DNA from 3 places in the Cytobacillus sp. QJM3NY_8 genome. Region 2 is predicted to be linked to each of the others. Evidence: riboswitches for the same ligand, from Rfam matches in the RefSeq annotation. Region 2 holds a riboswitch; each other region holds the start of a gene.
The links. A riboswitch is a leader RNA that binds a small molecule or an ion and turns the genes downstream of it on or off. The one in region 2 is predicted to bind thiamine pyrophosphate.
Positions count from the first base shown of each region.

Region 1: linked by a shared signal. The riboswitch ahead of AC0VZ9_RS08525 (ABC transporter substrate-binding protein) and the one ahead of thiC (phosphomethylpyrimidine synthase ThiC) in region 2 are both predicted to bind thiamine pyrophosphate.
Region 3: linked by a shared signal. The riboswitch ahead of AC0VZ9_RS06975 (YkoF family thiamine/hydroxymethylpyrimidine-binding protein) and the one ahead of thiC (phosphomethylpyrimidine synthase ThiC) in region 2 are both predicted to bind thiamine pyrophosphate.

Region 1 is NZ_CM149681.1:1,614,633-1,620,399, reverse strand. Features, by position in the region: gene treP (PTS system trehalose-specific EIIBC component) at 1-971, opposite strand, end outside; gene AC0VZ9_RS08540 (twin-arginine translocase TatA/TatE family subunit) at 1,255-1,428, opposite strand; gene AC0VZ9_RS08535 (NAD-dependent deacylase) at 1,546-2,259, opposite strand; gene AC0VZ9_RS08530 (YkvA family protein) at 2,406-2,822, shown strand; TPP riboswitch at 2,896-3,004, shown strand; gene AC0VZ9_RS08525 (ABC transporter substrate-binding protein) at 3,113-4,117, shown strand; gene AC0VZ9_RS08520 (thiamine-binding protein) at 4,131-4,424, shown strand; gene AC0VZ9_RS08515 (ABC transporter permease) at 4,421-5,188, shown strand; gene AC0VZ9_RS08510 (ABC transporter ATP-binding protein) at 5,185-5,767, shown strand, end outside.
Region 2 is NZ_CM149681.1:492,675-498,441, forward strand. Features, by position in the region: gene AC0VZ9_RS02615 (MFS transporter) at 1-549, shown strand, start outside; gene AC0VZ9_RS02620 (DUF3267 domain-containing protein) at 648-1,184, shown strand; gene AC0VZ9_RS02625 (hypothetical protein) at 1,201-1,437, opposite strand; gene AC0VZ9_RS02630 (bifunctional metallophosphatase/5'-nucleotidase) at 1,542-3,176, opposite strand; gene AC0VZ9_RS02635 (hypothetical protein) at 3,330-3,614, shown strand; TPP riboswitch at 3,802-3,916, shown strand; gene thiC (phosphomethylpyrimidine synthase ThiC) at 4,043-5,767, shown strand, end outside.
Region 3 is NZ_CM149681.1:1,308,200-1,313,966, reverse strand. Features, by position in the region: gene AC0VZ9_RS06985 (coproporphyrinogen III oxidase) at 1-852, opposite strand, end outside; gene AC0VZ9_RS06980 (Cof-type HAD-IIB family hydrolase) at 1,066-1,932, opposite strand; TPP riboswitch at 2,162-2,263, shown strand; gene AC0VZ9_RS06975 (YkoF family thiamine/hydroxymethylpyrimidine-binding protein) at 2,352-2,957, shown strand; gene AC0VZ9_RS06970 (ECF transporter S component) at 2,959-3,555, shown strand; gene AC0VZ9_RS06965 (ABC transporter ATP-binding protein) at 3,539-5,239, shown strand; gene AC0VZ9_RS06960 (energy-coupling factor transporter transmembrane component T family protein) at 5,226-5,767, shown strand, end outside.

The DNA of each region.
Region 1 (5,767 bases), 1.1 Mb from region 2:
GTATGATGCATACCAGTGATAACGAGAGGGGCATATAATCCACCGTAAATCAAGCCTCCAAGGGCTGGAACAGCATCAAAGATTCCGACAACCCCATTTGTAATCCAGCTGCCGATCATGAATGTGATCGGTCCAATAGCAATAAAAGAAAGAAACCCAGTGATCAGTAAAGCGATCGGCGCGACAGTTAGAAGCTGAAAAGCATCAGGGATTCTTTTTCTCAGAAATACTTCTATCTTAGCCAATACGTATGAAGCAAATAATACAGGCAATACCTGCCCCTGATAACCTACCTTTTCTATTTCTAACCCGAATAAGTTCCACTTCGGAACTTCTTCAGCAGAACCATAGCCCCATGCATTTAAAAGATCCGGATGCACTAGCATTAAACCTAGCACAATACCAAGAAGAGGACTTCCGCCAAACCGGTTTACAGCACTCCATCCAATCAAACCGGGAAGGAATACGAAAGCAGTATTGGCAATCAGGTTAATGATGCCAGCCAGATCAGCCCAGTTAGTATAAACTTCAACAAAAGACTTATCATCAAAGAAAATATCCGGTGCTGTCATAATATTGTTTATCCCCATCAGCAAACCGGCTGTTACGATAGCTGGAAGGATTGGAATAAAAATATCTGCGAGTGTTTTAATGCCGCGCTGCAATGGATTTAAGTTCTCAGCAGCAGCACTTTTTGTTTCTTCTTTTGATGATTCGCCTATTCCAGTTGCTTCTGTCATTTCTTTATACACTTTATCAACAAGGCCTTGTCCAATGACAACCTGGAATTGTCCATTTGTGGAAAAGGAACCTTTCACTACATCTATATTTTCGAGTTTTTCTTTATTGACCTTCCCCTCATCTTTTAAGGCAAAACGCAGACGTGTAACACAATGAGTAGCCGCTGCGATATTATCCTTGCCCCCGATAGCTTCTACAATTTGCTCTGCTGACTCTTTATTCGTAGCCATTCTTCGCTCTCCTCCTGTTACCGTTTTCATATTATAGAAAAAAACAGTTATAAGGTTTTTATTTATTGTTCTCGCCATTTACAACTCTATCCAATTTAGCAAACCAACTTGTATATACATGAACTGTTTACGCTTTCATTTTATCTTGTATATACATGTTAGTCAACCATTTTTTCATTTCTCTCTTTTCTATACCCATTCACTCGCTTCGAAAGCCAGAAAATAAAAAACCGGCTTCGAGACTAATTTGTCTGCAAAGCCGGTTCTACACCACTTGAATAGGTTATTTCCTTTTATCATTGTCATCATCTTTTGTGAGTTCACGGGTAGATTTCTTAAATTCTTTTAATGTCTCCCCGAACGCTCTTCCTATTTCAGGAAGTTTCTTAGGTCCAAAAATAATCAGAGCCAAAACCAGGATTAGAATTAAACCTGGAATACCGATGTTTGATAACATGCTGAACACTCCTTATATATCATATCGCTTGAGGCAGTAGTAATCATGTTCATTGTCCATTATAGTTGATTGATAAAAAAAATCATAGCATGAGTGCTATGATTTCATGTTTTTTGACTATTTGAAGGCTCTATCAAGTTCATCCAGCACTTCACCAATTTTGCGGTCATGAATTACTTTATCAGCATAAATATCGAAATCCGTAGGTTCCATATTAATAATCACAAGTTTTGCTCCTTTTTGTTTGGCTATCAGCGGAAACTGATTTGCAGGTGTTACAGTCAAGGATGATCCCAGAACAATAAAAAGTTCTGCTTTTTCTGTTTCATCTGCTGCGAAATCTAAGGCCTCCTCAGGGAGCATTTCCCCAAACAGAACCACTGAAGGACGGAGCACACCCCCGCAACGGCATTGGAATTGACCATGCAAATACCCCTCGCTCGGGAACTCTTTTTTACATTTCTGGCAATGGAGTGTCTGCAGATTTCCATGGAGCTCTGATATTTTTTCACTTCCCGCGAGTCCATGAAATCCATCCACGTTCTGGGTAATAATGCTCTTAATAATACCTCTCTTTTCCCAATCTGCAAGAATATAGTGCCCTTGATGGGGATTACACTCCTTAAGCCCGATTACCCTGTGCCGATAAAATTCTATAAATTCGTTCACATTTTCATTCAATGCTTTTGTACTGGCTATTTTCCCAGGATCTTTCCCATTCCATAATCCATTATTGGCAGACCTGAAATCAGGCAGTCCGCTTTCTGTCGACATTCCTGCTCCAGTCAATATTACTGTATAATTTGATTCTTTCAGCCATTTCTCAAGCATAGATATCAGCTCCCAATAAGGTTTTGTCACAGGTTAAATTTGATTTCCATTTATTTCTCCCAATGAAATGTTTATGTCATGTCAGGTATGCGGTAAATACTAGATTATAACTGTTTATGCGAATTATCAATATAGGAGTGATAGCTATGCCTGAAATAGAAACCAAAGTTTATAAGGACGGCTATAAAAAATTTTCATCCAGGGCTAAACGTTATGCGGACGATCCTGAAAAAACAAAAGGACTTTTAAGAAAGGCTACACTTAAAGCAGATAAAAACCAATCTTCATTAAGTGATATATGGGAAAAGTTTCAGCTTCTGATCGATTTAGTAAAGTCATGGTCTAAAGGCGATTACCGGCATATTATTTCAAAAAAATCGATTATCTTTATTATTGCTTCCATACTATACTTTGTTTCCCCAATAGACCTTGTTCCTGACTTTTTAATAGGAATGGGAATCTTAGATGATGTAGCAGTCCTTGGTTTTGCCGTTAGCCAAATTACAGGTGAACTTGAAAAATTCAGAATTTGGAAAGAGAGCAGGACGATTGGAATGAAATAATTATTTTCTGTGCATTTTAATATTATTTGCTATAATAATGATGGAAAGTATTTATGCTGTCAAAATTAAATAGCAAGAAATGTAGGGGAACCGGTATGCCGGTTGAGACTTCATCATTAAGATGCTGACCCTTTGAACCTGATCTGGCTCATACCAGCGTAGGGAACATATTCTTAAACATACTAAATGTTTTTTATATGCGCCCTGGTTTATACCGGGGCGTTTTTATTTTACAGGGCAGACTATCATTAACTTTCCTTATTACATAACGTTTTTTAGGAGGAGTACTTATGAAAAAGTGGATTGCCGCTATCTGTTCGCTGCTGCTTCTTTCAGGCTGTGCCGGCAATGGACCGGATAATCAGACTGGAAGCGAAGATTCAGACAGCAAACAAGATTTGAAAAAAGTTACTGTTGTACTGGATTGGACACCTAATACCAATCATACCGGCTTATATGCCGCAAAGGACAAAGGATATTTTAAAGAAGAAGGGCTCGATGTAGAAATTATAATGCCAGGTGAAGCAGGTGCAGATCAATTGACTGCATCAGGCAAGGCTGATTTTGGTGTCAGCTATCAGGAAAGCATCACGGAAGCACGTGTACAGGGCGTTCCCCTTGTATCGATAGCAGCTGTTATTCAGCATAATACTTCCGGTTTTGCATCCCCTGCCGAAAAAAACATTAAATCGCCGAAAGACTTTGAAGGAAAAACTTATGGCGGCTGGGGGGCACCTGTAGAAAAATCGGTAATAGACTCCCTAATGAAGAAGGAAAACGCTAATATTGATAAGGTCTCAATTGTTAATATGGGGGATGCTGACTTTTTTACAGCTGTTAAAAGAGATATAGACTTCGCATGGATTTATTATGGATGGACAGGTGTAGAAGCAGAACTTCGGGGGGAAAAGATTAATATGGTCTACCTTACCGACTACTCAGAAAAACTGGATTACTACACGCCCGTTCTCGCAACCAGCGAAAAAATGATTGCAGATGATCCGGATACTGTCAAAGCATTTGTAAAAGCAGCAGCAAGGGGATATGAATTTGCAATCGATCAACCTGGCGAAGCAGCAGATTTTTTGTTAAAGAATGCTCCGGATCTGGACAGCGAATTGGTCAAAAAAAGCCAGGAATGGCTATCCCCCCGCTATCAGGATGATGCTTCAAGATGGGGTGAACAAAAGCTTGAAGTCTGGGAAAACTATGCAGACTGGATGCATGAAAATGGTCTTTTAGATAAAGAATTAGATGCAGGCAAAGCATTTACTAATGACTTCCTGCCGGAATAAGGAGAGTTCAAATATGGCAAACGCACTTGTAAGCATTCAGATCATACCGAAAACAAAAGATGGGGAAAATGTTATACCTTACGTTGATGAAGCAATTAGTGTCATTCAGCAATCCGGTGTTAAGTACGAAGTGCATCCCCTCGAAACAACGATGGAAGGCGATTTAGACCATTTATTGAAAATCATAGCTGATATGAACAGAAAAATGATTGAAAGAGGAAGCAGCAATGTAATCTCACAGGTAAAGGTTCTATATCAGCCGGACGGTATTGAAATGATTGATTTAACGGAGAAATATCGTCCATGATAAATTTGTTCAGAAAAGGATGGAGGCCGGCTGCGGTTCTCCTTCTTTTATTCATTGCTTGGGAAATGGCAGTAAATCTGGCAGAAGTCCCTGCATGGCTCCTGCCTCCGCCAACAGAAATCGTTCTGGAAGCGATTTCGGGCTGGGAGGGCTTCAGCCACCACCTTCAATCGACAGTCATGCTTTCCCTATTGGGATTTGCCATTGGCACCGTCATAGGTTTAATCACAGCCGTTATACTGCACTTATTGCCTTTTATAAGGGAGTCGGTTTACCCTCTCCTCATACTTTCACAAAATGTGCCTATAATTGTTCTGGCTCCTTTGCTGGTTGTTTGGTTTGGTTTCGGGATACTTCCAAAGCTGATTGTCATCACGCTGGTTTGCTTCTTCCCCATTACTGTTGCTGCATTGGACGGCTTTCGCCAGACACCCGGAGAACTTAGGCATTATATGCTGATGGCAGGGGCCAGCAAAGGACAGCTGTTTTGGAAGCTGGAGCTTCCCTATTCCCTTCCCTCTCTATTTTCAGGGCTAAAAATCTCCGCAACCTATAGTGTGATGGGTGCTGTAATATCCGAATGGCTCGGAGCTAAAGAAGGAATAGGTGTTTATATGACTCTGGCATCTTCTTCATTTCGGACAGACCGTGTTTTTGTTGCCATTTTTGCGATTATGCTGTTAAGCTTGCTGTTTTTTGGAGGAATTTTACTGGCTGAACGTTTGCTGATTAAATGGAAGTCACGGGAGAGTGCCAGGAAATGATACAATTATCCGTTAATCATTTAACCAAAAGTTTTGATACTAATCAGGTTTTAGACAATTTGAGTTTTCATGTAAATGAAGGGGAATTTGTTTCGATTTTAGGTCCTTCAGGGAGCGGAAAGAGCACCATTTTCAACCTGATTGGCGGGATGCTTCTGCCGGACGAAGGCTCCATAACGCTTGGGAATGTGAAAATCAACGGCAAACGCGGTTCAATAAGCTATATGCCTCAGACACCTTCCCTGATACCCTGGAGAACCATTCTTCAAAACGTTCTGCTTGGACAGGAGCTAATGGGTAAAACCGATTCGGAAGCGGCCAGAAAGATGCTTCAAAAAGCTGGTCTCGGCGGCTATGAAAATGCATACCCCCATGAATTGTCAGGGGGAATGAAGCAAAGGGCTGCCTTTATCCGGGCATTATTAAGCCCACAGCCTATCATTTTGCTGGATGAACCTTTTTCAGCTTTAGATGAGCTTACCCGCCACGATATGCAAAAGTGGCTTCTCGATATTTGGAATGAGCATAAGCCGACAATTCTGTTTGTAACCCACAATATCGAAGAAGCCATTTACCTCT
Region 2 (5,767 bases):
ATAGAAGCTTGGGCAGGAACGATTTGGATTGGTGCAGTTACGTTAACCTATGTGGAGGATGCCCTTGGAAAGGGGGAGTCTTGGTGGGGCTATATCAACGGAGGATATTACTTAGGCACTATTGCTGGAGGAATCCTCATTTATCGGCTTTCTTATTTACTGCAAGGCCGTTTGATTATTTTTATGCTGATTGGATCCAGTGCTTTCGGGATTCTTACCTTGGGGTATGGTTTTATTTCGAATCCTTTCTTAGCGCTGCTATTTGTAATATTGATGGGACCTGCCTATCAGCTGCGGGATCTTGCGCAAACCACTATGTATCAAAATAGTGCAGATGAAACAATGCTCACGAAAATTCTTGCTGCTAAATCTGTCTTAAACGAATTGATTTTCGTTTTCTCCATTTTGGGCATAGGGGTCTTAACTGATCTAATCGGTGTTCGGCTTATTTACATTTTATCAGGAATATTATTAATCATTTCGTCCATTTTTGGTTTTATTCAGCTGAAGCTTCAAGGTAAAGGTAATGCATTAGAAGCGGAGGGCTAAAGGCAATGGGGAGCTGCCGGCAATAGCCATTTTTTGAAACTTTGCTGTTTGTGATCCGTAAATATAGGTAATCGACCAATTCCTCGCGGGGTGAAAATTTGGAAAATAAAAAACAAACGGTTGTTTCCATTTCAATGAAGAAATTGCAGGTTTATTTATTCATAGCAACGATTGCGCTGGTATTTGGGGTGCTCTTTTTACATGCCGTAATATATGGCGGAGGAGAAATGTCTTTTGATCTTATAGGTATGCTATTATTTTTAGCTGGTATGGCCGTTATCGTTATCTTGCATGAAGCCATCCATTTGGCAGGTTTCCGCTATATTGGCGGTGTCCCATGGAGCGAAATGTCCTGGGGAGTCAATTTGAAATTGGGTGTGGCCTATGCTCATGCTAAACAGCCAGTGACGGTTCAGCAAATGAAAAAGGTTTTAATGCTGCCATTCATTCCGACTGGCTTATTGCCCCTTGTTCTTGGAATTGTACTGAATATGCCTGGATTATCGATATTAGGGGCGATATTGACAGTTGGATGTTTTGGAGACCTTGTTTTGTATAAAAAGCTCTTAAAATTTCCAAATGATGCTCTTGTCATTGACCATCCGACTAAACCGCAATTTACGGTTTATGAATAGGCTTCAATTCATATGTTTAAGAACTTTTATGTTTTTTGTCCCACACAATAAATAGCTGGGTGAAAAAGAAAGCAACCAGGGCCGCCAGTGATGATATTAGAAGGTTTCTCATTGAATCCAGTCCATAAAGCTGGATCCCTATCAATTTGGATGTATTTGTACACAATCTCCAGTTTTCAAAAACAATGGCTGTCTTATGAAAAAATGGAAAAAAGACGCCGAACAGCATGAGAAAATAAATATACTTTTTCATTATCCTATTCCTTTCTTTCTGATCCTAATAGAAGGATATGATGTCGATCCTGCTGTTAGTATTAAATGAACAAGAAAAAAGGACAGTCCCCGAGCTGTCCTTTTTCAGTCTATTCTTTTTATGCGTCCCTCAATCGCGGAGCTGAATGGCTGTGCTGAATTCTGTATATAGTCCACTAGTGCATCTATATCACTTGGTCCGGTCACTCTGTTCGTCCCTTTTCGGAATACTGTAAAATTGTCTCCGCCATCAGCGAGATAGGTATTTACAGTGACCGAATAGATCTTGTCCGAATCCAATTTTGTTCCGTCAGGAAGATAAATATCTTTTACTTTTTCACCGGAAGGCTGGCTGTCATACCAGGAATAAGAGAAGCCGGAAATCTGAAGAATTCTTGTTGAATTTGGCTGCCATTGCTGATTAAGGACATCACGAATTTGGCTGCCTGTTAGGTTCATTTTGACAAGGTGATTGCTGAAGGGGAGGACGACATATAAGTTTCCCCATGTAACTCTGCCGGCGTCAATGTTTGCCCGGATTCCTCCCGGATTGATGAAAGCGAAATCTGTGTTCATCACTGCCCGCTGGGAATCGGCAATAAGATTGCCCAGGGCTGATTCACCGCTTCTGTTTTGTTCGGCTGTGATTGGAATGGCAGCAGTGCCAATATATCTGTTCACCGAGGGTTCAACTTTTCTTTCATAGCTCTCGATCATCCTGGTTATGTCGCTTGCGGGCTGGATATTCTCTTGAAAAACATTCACAATTTCAGCGTGTTTGCGGACAATATCCTTTGTCTGGGGATCTATTTCTATATCTACATCAGAAAAGGCAGTGCCATATGAGTAGGCCTGCACAAGAAGCTTTCCATCTACCACACTGTTCAGATAGGCATGACTATGGCCTCCGAAAATAATGTCCACTTCGTCATCCGCCTGATGGGCCAACTCTATTAACGGGCCTCTTGCATGCTCACCATTTGGTTCTGATTTTCCAGGAACATGCGCTAGTACCACAATGGCTCTTACTCCTTGTTTTTTAAGTTCTCGGGCATACTTGTTGATGGCTTCAGCTTCATCGGTGAAGATCAGATCTTTCACACTGTTTGGCGCGGTAATAGCCGATGTTTCTTTCGTGATGACTCCGATAAATCCAATTGGGATCCCGCTAACGTTTACTATTTTATATGGAGGAAGAAAGGGCTTGCCTGACTTTTGACTGATGACATTGGCTGCAATCCATGGGAAATGGGAACCGGAATAAACTTTTGCCGCTGAAGGGCTGCTGCCACTTAGCAGGCGAAGCAGTTCATCAGATCCTCGATCAAATTCATGATTACCGATAGTTCCGATATCAAACCCCATCTTATTCAAAAATTCAATAGTCGGTTCATCCCGCAGAAGAGCGGATACTGGCGGGCTAGCTCCAATCATGTCGCCAGCATGCAGCAAAAGGGTGTTTTTATTTTCAGAAGCACGCTGCCGCAAATAGGCAGCGAGGTAATCAGCGCGTCCTGCCGGTCTGCCGTTAACCTGCCGAGTGACATTCAGCTGCCCATGGAAATCATTAATGCCCAGCAATTGAATTTGCTTGTATGGTGCTTCTGTACGTTCTTCAACATGGCCGTGATATTCTTCCGAAAGACCCTGCTGATTCCCTTGTTCTTTTTCTGCAGGCTGTCCGCTGAATAGAGGCATTCCCAGGAAGCTAAATAAAATAAGGGTGAAAAGTACTCTCATCATTCATCCTCCAGTATTTGTGGCAGGGATAGTATTTGCAGATATCAGGGATTTAATCGGATGGTGGGCTATTAAGGATCAGAAAAGTTTGGCCTCCTGCTAAAAGGGTAAGGTCTTAAAGAAACATAATACTGCAAAAGGAGATGACAATACATGAATTATAAGAAGCTATGGCTATCAGTTCCATTGAGTGCAGGATTATTGTTGGCAGGATGCGGAACGGATGAACAGGATCCGCCGCCGGAAACGGAAGATGTGGAATTGGAAGATAATCAGATGGAAGAAAACAATAATGAAGATAATGAAATGCAGGATCCTGGCACATCAGAAGAATCTGATATGGAGGAGCCCGGCATGAATGAAGAATCACCACAAGATGAAGAGAGTATGGATGAAAGTGATATGGATATGAATGATGAGGAGTCTGAGGGGAACTAACCCGCATAATTCACGGAAAACGTCTGCCGCTGACAGGCGTTTTTGATATTCATTCAGAAGTAAAAAAATTGAATTAAGGAAAACGGGGTAAGGAGCAGAATAAAGGCAAAATTTTTCATCTGACAGAATTCTGAAATAATTCCTTTCATTTGTTTCCGCAATTCTGTATACTAAAATTGAATTTAATAGCAATAACTAGGGGTGCCCAATAGCTTGGGCTGAGAAAGAAACGCGCTAAAGTTTCTTGACTCTTTGGACCTGATCTGGATCATACCAGCGTGGGGAAGTTAGAATGTGCAAAAATTTCTTTGTGCAAAGACATCTTCGGTTAAGCCGGTCCATCTTTATGTGGACCGGCTTTTTTACATATCTGGCACTTCCTTGGTTCCAGGTCTCGTCCTTATATTTTTATAAGGGAGAGATGATCAATGACGGCAAGTTCATTAAATCAAAAGAGCATTTCCATTATGTCGTGCTTTACTGGCAGCAAAAAAGTCTATGTGGAGGGATCCAGGCCTGATATAAAGGTTCCAATGCGTGAGATAGAGTTAAGTCCCACTTCCGGAACTTTTGGAGAGGAAATCAATGAGCCGGTTCGAGTATATGATACGAGCGGACCTTATACGGATCCTCAATATACGGCAGATCTAAAAAAAGGGCTTCCTGCTCTGAGAAGCCGGTGGATTCATGAACGCGGGGATGTTGAAGAGTATGATGGGCGGAAAATAAAGCCCGAGGATAATGGGTACCGCGATGAACATGATCCGCGTGCTAATCATAAAGTTTTTCCTGGCTTATCCCGCAAGCCATTGAGAGCAAAAAAAGGAAAGAATGTTACCCAGCTTCACTATGCAAAAAAGGGGATCATTACTCCTGAGATGGAGTATATAGCCATTCGGGAAAATATGGATCCGGAATTTGTGCGGTCTGAAGTAGCAAGAGGGCGGGCAATCATTCCTTCCAATATCAATCATCCTGAGACAGAGCCGATGATCATCGGAAGGAATTTCCACGTAAAAATTAATGCGAACATTGGAAATTCTGCTGTTTCATCCTCTATTGAGGAAGAGGTAGAAAAAATGACCTGGGCTACTCGATGGGGAGCAGACACGATCATGGATCTATCTACAGGCAAAAATATTCATACCACACGTGAATGGATTATCAGGAACTCTGCCGTTCCGGTCGGCACCGTTCCCATTTATCAGGCACTTGAAAAGGTTAATGGCATTGCCGAGGATCTTACGTGGGAAGTTTACAGAGATACCTTAATCGAACAAGCTGAGCAGGGGGTTGACTACTTTACCATTCATGCAGGTGTCCTTTTGAGGTATGTTCCGCTGTCGGCAAAACGCTTAACCGGAATTGTATCGAGGGGCGGATCCATTATGGCCCAATGGTGTTTGCATCATCATAAAGAAAACTTTTTATATACACATTTTGAAGAAATCTGCGAGATCATGAAAGCCTATGATGTGGCCTTCTCACTCGGGGATGGGCTGCGCCCGGGATCGATTGCAGATGCCAATGACGAGGCTCAATTTGCAGAGCTCGAGACACTTGGGGAGTTGACGAAAATTGCATGGGAACACGATGTACAGGTAATGGTGGAGGGACCTGGCCATGTTCCAATGCATTTAATTAAAGAGAATATGGATAAACAATTGGAGATCTGCAAGGAAGCGCCATTTTATACACTTGGGCCCCTAACAACAGATATAGCTCCAGGATATGACCACATTACCTCTGCAATCGGGGCTGCCATGATAGGCTGGTATGGTACGGCAATGCTTTGCTATGTTACTCCTAAAGAACATTTGGGTTTGCCAAATAGAGATGATGTACGCGAGGGTGTCATTACTTATAAAATTGCAGCGCATGCTGCAGATCTGGCAAAGGGCCACCCGGGAGCACAAAAAAGAGATGATGCCCTGTCAAAAGCCCGGTTTGAATTCCGCTGGAGGGATCAATTCAATCTGTCGCTTGATCCTGAACGCGCATTGGAATACCATGATGAGACATTGCCGGCTGAAGGGGCTAAAACAGCTCACTTCTGTTCCATGTGCGGGCCAAAATTCTGCAGCATGAGAATTTCGCAGGATATCCGGAATTATGCAAAAGAGAATAAGCTTGACACGGACGAAGCGATACAG
Region 3 (5,767 bases), 820 kb from region 2:
CAGCACTTCAAGCTTTTCGGGTGTGATTGTATCCGGACGTCCGGCTTCCACAGTGACCTCCCGTATGTTTTCGACATCTGGAAAAGAGTCGTACATTTCCTCATAAAGCATATCCATCTCTTCCGCCGTAATGCTTGTCGGAGTCCCTCCACCATAATAGACAGTAGTAATTTTCACATCATTTTCTTTCAGCCACTCGCCAATTTTACGCATTTCGAAATGCAGGCCGCCAAGGAACGAGTTTACTGAACCCTGCCTGCCATTAATCGCATATGCAGGAAAAGTGCAATACGCGCATTTTGTCGGGCAGAATGGAATGCCAATATATATGCTGACTTCATTTTTTAAGTTATAAAGATCCGGTACGACAGCAAGCTGCCTGTCTACGATATTCTGCATAAGCTGGATCTTTTCATCTGTAATCAAATACTCTTCCTTAAGCTGCTGATGGGCTTCATGGAGAGGTGTCTGATGCTGTATGGCACGGTGAAGCAATTTTGTGGGACGTACCCCAGTCAGAATTCCCCACTTCTGGGTAATGCCTGTCCATTCCTGCAAAACAGTCAGATATACGTGGGATACTGCATTTTTTATTTGTTTAAAATTCTCTTTTTCTGTCTCAGACGGTACGAATTCCTTCTCAAAATTCGCTGAATGATTCTTGCCATCTTTATCAGAAAGCTCTGCAATGGCTTTAATGTGCTTTCCATGTTCAAGCTGAAGATTAATTGTAAGGTCGGCTGCATCATTCTCACCCAGCATCACTTCACATTCTTCAAAAAAGAGGTTCCCGATCAGCCGGAGCGGACGATGGAAACGTTCATCCTGTACACCTAAAATTGAAATGTTCAAATTGATCACCTTTTTTAGAAAATATATTAATCTGCCGATGTCTTTGTTTTCTTAGGGGCAGCTGCATAGTGTCTATTTTTCATGTTGACAAACTTCTTTTAGTGTACAGAAATGGGGAAACAAGGTCAATATAAGGGAAATGATTCCTAATGGATACCCAGTATCGCAAAGCAAAAAAGAGCCGATTTCTAATCGAGCTCTCTTTGATTGATTTTATTTTAATAGATTCATTTTCTTCAGGAAATCAATTGGATGCTGTTTGCGGAAATGTTCTTTGACCATGTAGCTTACACCGTTCTGGTCATTGGATCGTGTCAGCCAGTCTGCTGCTTTTTTGACTTCGGCAGGTGCATTACCCATAGCCACACCGAGGCCGGCGGCTTCAATCATTTCCAGATCATCCTCCGAGTCGCCTATAACGACCATTTGGTTTCGGGAAATTCCGAGATGTTCACATAAATAGAGCAAACCATTCAGCTTTGAAACTCCGGCAGGTACAATATCCATCCGCAGATCACTTAACTTAATGACTTCTACATTTTCAAACATGCCCCTAATGGCTGCCTGGACATCCTCAAGGTCGTCTTTATCTTCAAAATACACTTCAATTTTTGGCGGTGTGACCGGCTCATCTAAAATGGTATCACTTAATGAATCCACAAATTGCTGCGAGTAAAAAATGGGATCGCCGGTTGTAAAAACAGTTTTAGCAAGCATATTGGTATTGAGCTTGGTTTTGTTGGCAAGGGAATATTTTTCGTGCACCAGCCTGATTTGACAGGTAAAGCCTTCAAGCAGGCGCACGATTTCAAACGTTTCATCTTCCTGTATCCTTTTTACAAATATCGGCTTTTCCTGAGAAGCTGCAATATAAGCTCCCCTGTGTGTGACCAGCAAGGAATTGATTTTCAATGCTTTGGCCGCTTTTTTCGCGGATGGAAAGCTTCTGGATGTGACAAGTGTTACATAAATTCCTTTTTGCTGCACATATTCAATCGCTTCTTTTGTTGATTTATGAAGTCTTCCATTTGATTGGAGTAGTGTTCCGTCAATATTTAAAGCAAGCATTCTATATATCATCCAATTTGCCCCCTATTCTCGGTGTAAAATTGTCCTATTACACTTTTATGAAGGGAAGGATTGGATTAGAACATGACATGGACAATGCAGAAATTTTTTCATAGCTTATCTGTGTTATTGAAGGCGTTTATCTGTTTTCATTGATCATTTGATTTAAAGAATTGTAAATTAGTCATTTACAATTTGGATGCTCCGTATTAAGATGGAGTCAATAAAAACTGCATATCTTATTTTGCACTAGGGGAGCTTTTTGGCTGAGAAGAACAATCCGTTCTGACTCTTATCACCCGATCTGGATAATACCAGCGTGGGGAAGTGCAGGTGAACGGCTATCATTTCTAGTGTATTGATATCATTCAACTGCATTTCCTTTTGGGAATGCAGTTTTTTAATTTTATATAAACCAGGAGGATGGCAAAATGCAGGAAAATTTCTTATGCGGAACCAGCGAGATTACAGGGTGCAGGTTTTCGATTTATCCAATGACTGACAGGTTTGTGGATGTTATTTTATCTGCTCTAAAAGAAGTGGATACAAGCAAGGTATGGATGGAAACAGATGATGTGAGCACTTGTGTGCGCGGCAGGTCCATTCATGTTTTTGATGTAGTCAAAGCGATTTATCTTGAAGCTGCTAAGCATGGTGATCATGTAGTATTTAACGGCACATTTTCAAATGGATGCCCTGGCGATACTGCCGGAGATGCTTATCTTGCTGAAAATGAAGAGAAGGCGAATGAAAAAAAATCTGCTGGAATCAGCCAGGAAGTCGCTGTCCAGTTCGCACTTTATCCGATGGGGATTCCTGGATACATGAACGTCATTATGAACCAAGTCGAGCTCGCAAAGGCACAGGGAACGTTTACTGAAGGAGTGCATTATGCTTCAAGATTAGATGGGAATGCACACGATGTTTTTAAAACGCTGGAAGATGCTTTCGAAAGCTGTAAGAAAAGCGATTCCACTCATATTGTCATGACGGTTAATATGTCTGCAAACAGTCCTTCCAAGAAGGGGGCTGTGTAAAATGCTCGAAAAATGGAAGCTTCGTGAGGTCATTGTCCTATCTGTACTCGCTGTTGTGTTTGCAGTTGTATACCTGGTGTTCATGCAATTTGGCAACGTGTTATATGGGATGTTTGGCTTAATTGGCTATGATCTGATTTTTGGCATTTGGTTTATTGTTTCAATCATCGCAGCGTACATAATCAGAAAACCCGGAGCAGCCTTTTTATCGGAAACCATCGCAGCGGCCATTGAAGTCATGATTGGCAATGCAGTAGGCCCTCGCCTGATTCTTTCAGGCATGATTCAGGGGATTGGAGCAGAAGCTGTTTTTGCGGCAACTAAATGGAACAATTACCGGACATGGGTTTTAATTGCTGCCGGCATGGGTTCTTCTGTTACAAGCTTTATTTGGGGCTATTTCATTTCCGGCTACGCAGCCCTCTCACCCGGTTATGTAACTGCCATGTTTTTTGTGAGACTGGTTAGCGGTGCTTTGCTCGCTGGATTGCTGGGGAAATGGCTGAGTAAGAGTCTTGCTAAAACTGGGGCATTAAACAGCTTCCCTATCGGAAAAGAGCTGAGAAGGGAAAAATCACAAAATGGCATTTCAGCATAACCAGCCTTTATTAATAACAGAAAAGCTGTCCTTCCGGCATGAAGATGTGAAGAATCCTGTTTTTAAGAATGTGAATTTCAGCCTTAATTCAGGGGAAGCTGTTCTATTATTGGGACCCAGCGGCTGCGGAAAAAGCACGCTTGCTTTCTGCTTAAATAAATTGTATCCGGAAGCCGTTGATGGCGACTTGGATGGCACCATTTCCTTCAAAGAAAAGATACTGGATGAATTCCCGCCAGGTGAAATTAATCAGCACATTGGCATTGTGTTTCAGGATCCTGAAAGCCAGTTTTGCATGACAACAGTTGAAGAGGAGCTGGCATTCGGCCTTGAGAATATGAAAACACCTCCTGCAGAAATTGAGAACAAGATTGATGAAGCACTGGAACTTGTTCATCTTCTGCCATTTAAGCACGCCTTAATCCACACCCTTTCGGGGGGACAAAAGCAAAAACTTGCACTTGCATGTGTATTGTCATTAAAACCGGATATCCTGATTTTGGATGAACCGACAGCAAATCTTGACCCGGCTTCAAGCTATGAACTTACCCGTATCATCAAAGAGCTAAAAGAGGAGCAATCCTTTGCCCTTCTAATCATTGAGCACAAGCTGGATGATTGGATTGATTTGACCGACCGCTGTGTGGTGCTAAACCGGGAAGGCGAAATTTTATTTAATGGAAGCACTGCAGACTGCTTTAATAAATATGCAGAAGAACTACTGCTTGAGGGTATCTGGCTTCCAAGCACAGTAAGAGCAGGTCTATTAGGAAAAAAGGCAGGGATTTACAAAGGGGAAAAGCTTCCGTTAACTGACCGGGAATTAATTGCTGGATTTGTAAATCCCTATGCTGCACTTCAGATTTTAGATAACAGGAAGACTATACATCAAGTCTTTGAAGATCAGGTCATCCTGTCGGCGGAGAATCTTTCTTTTCATAAGAATGGGAAGGATTTGCTTAAAAATATTAGTTTTTCAGTTAGAAAAGGTGAATTTGTGGCAATAGCCGGTTCAAATGGATCTGGAAAAACAACGCTTTCCAGACTGCTTGCAGGATTATATGCTCCATCCAAAGGCAACATCCTTTTTGATGACCGCTCCCTTTCCCAGTGGCAGGAGCAAGAGTTAAGACTAAAATTAGGATACGTTTTTCAGAATCCCGAACACCAATTTATTGCAGATTCTGTTTATGATGAAATTGCCTTCAGTCTGAAAATACAGAGAATGACAGATGCCGAAATACAAAAAGTGGTTCAAGCTGTTCTGCATCAAGTGAACTTGCTCCAGCACGCTGACATGCATCCTTTTTCCTTAAGTCAGGGACAGAAGCGGCGGCTTAGTGTTGCATCGATGCTGGTGAATGAACAGGATTTGCTGCTCCTTGATGAACCAACATTTGGACAGGATGCCAGGACCTCTGCTGACCTAATGGCGCTTTTGGAAACAAGGATCCATAGCGGAGGCTCCGTGGTGATGATCACTCATGACATGGAAATCCTGCATTCCTATGCCGATAAAGTGATTGTCCTTTCAGAAGGAGAGAAGATATACGAGGGATTGCCTGATTCATTATGGAAGGAACATGAGATTATGAAAATTGCTTCTCTAAAGGTTCCTTACACAGAAAAACTCAGGAACGAACTGGCTGCCGTGGAAGGGATGAACAAGCTTGCTCTTACATGAATTTAACCCAAGCATAAAAGCTCTGACTGTGATTGTCTGTGTATTGATTTTGTCCGTTTTCTTTGACCCGGTTACTCCTTTTCTGACCTTAGTGGTGACTGCAGGAACCACCTTTATTTTTGGTAATGTTTCATTCAAAAGATGGATTTTGCTTTTCTCGCCATTTATCTTCATGGCTATAATATATATTTGGTCAGCTATGATTTTTTCAAAGACTATTGAAGGTGAAACCATCCTATGGACATGGGGGATCTTCACATTGACTGAAGAGGGCTTTCAGCGTGCCCTATCTCTTGGAATGAGGGTTTTAAGCTTTACCTCGCTGTCCCTTCTGTTCATTTTAACCACCAAGCCGACAGAGTTCCTGCTAAGTCTCATGCAGCAATGCCGGCTCTCTCCAAAGCTTGCATATGGAATCATGGCAGGATATCGATTTCTGCCATTAATGAAAGAAGAATTTGAGATTATCAGAAGCGCCCACCGGATTAGGGGGATACCCAAAGCCCGGACACTTTCTGAAAAAATGGC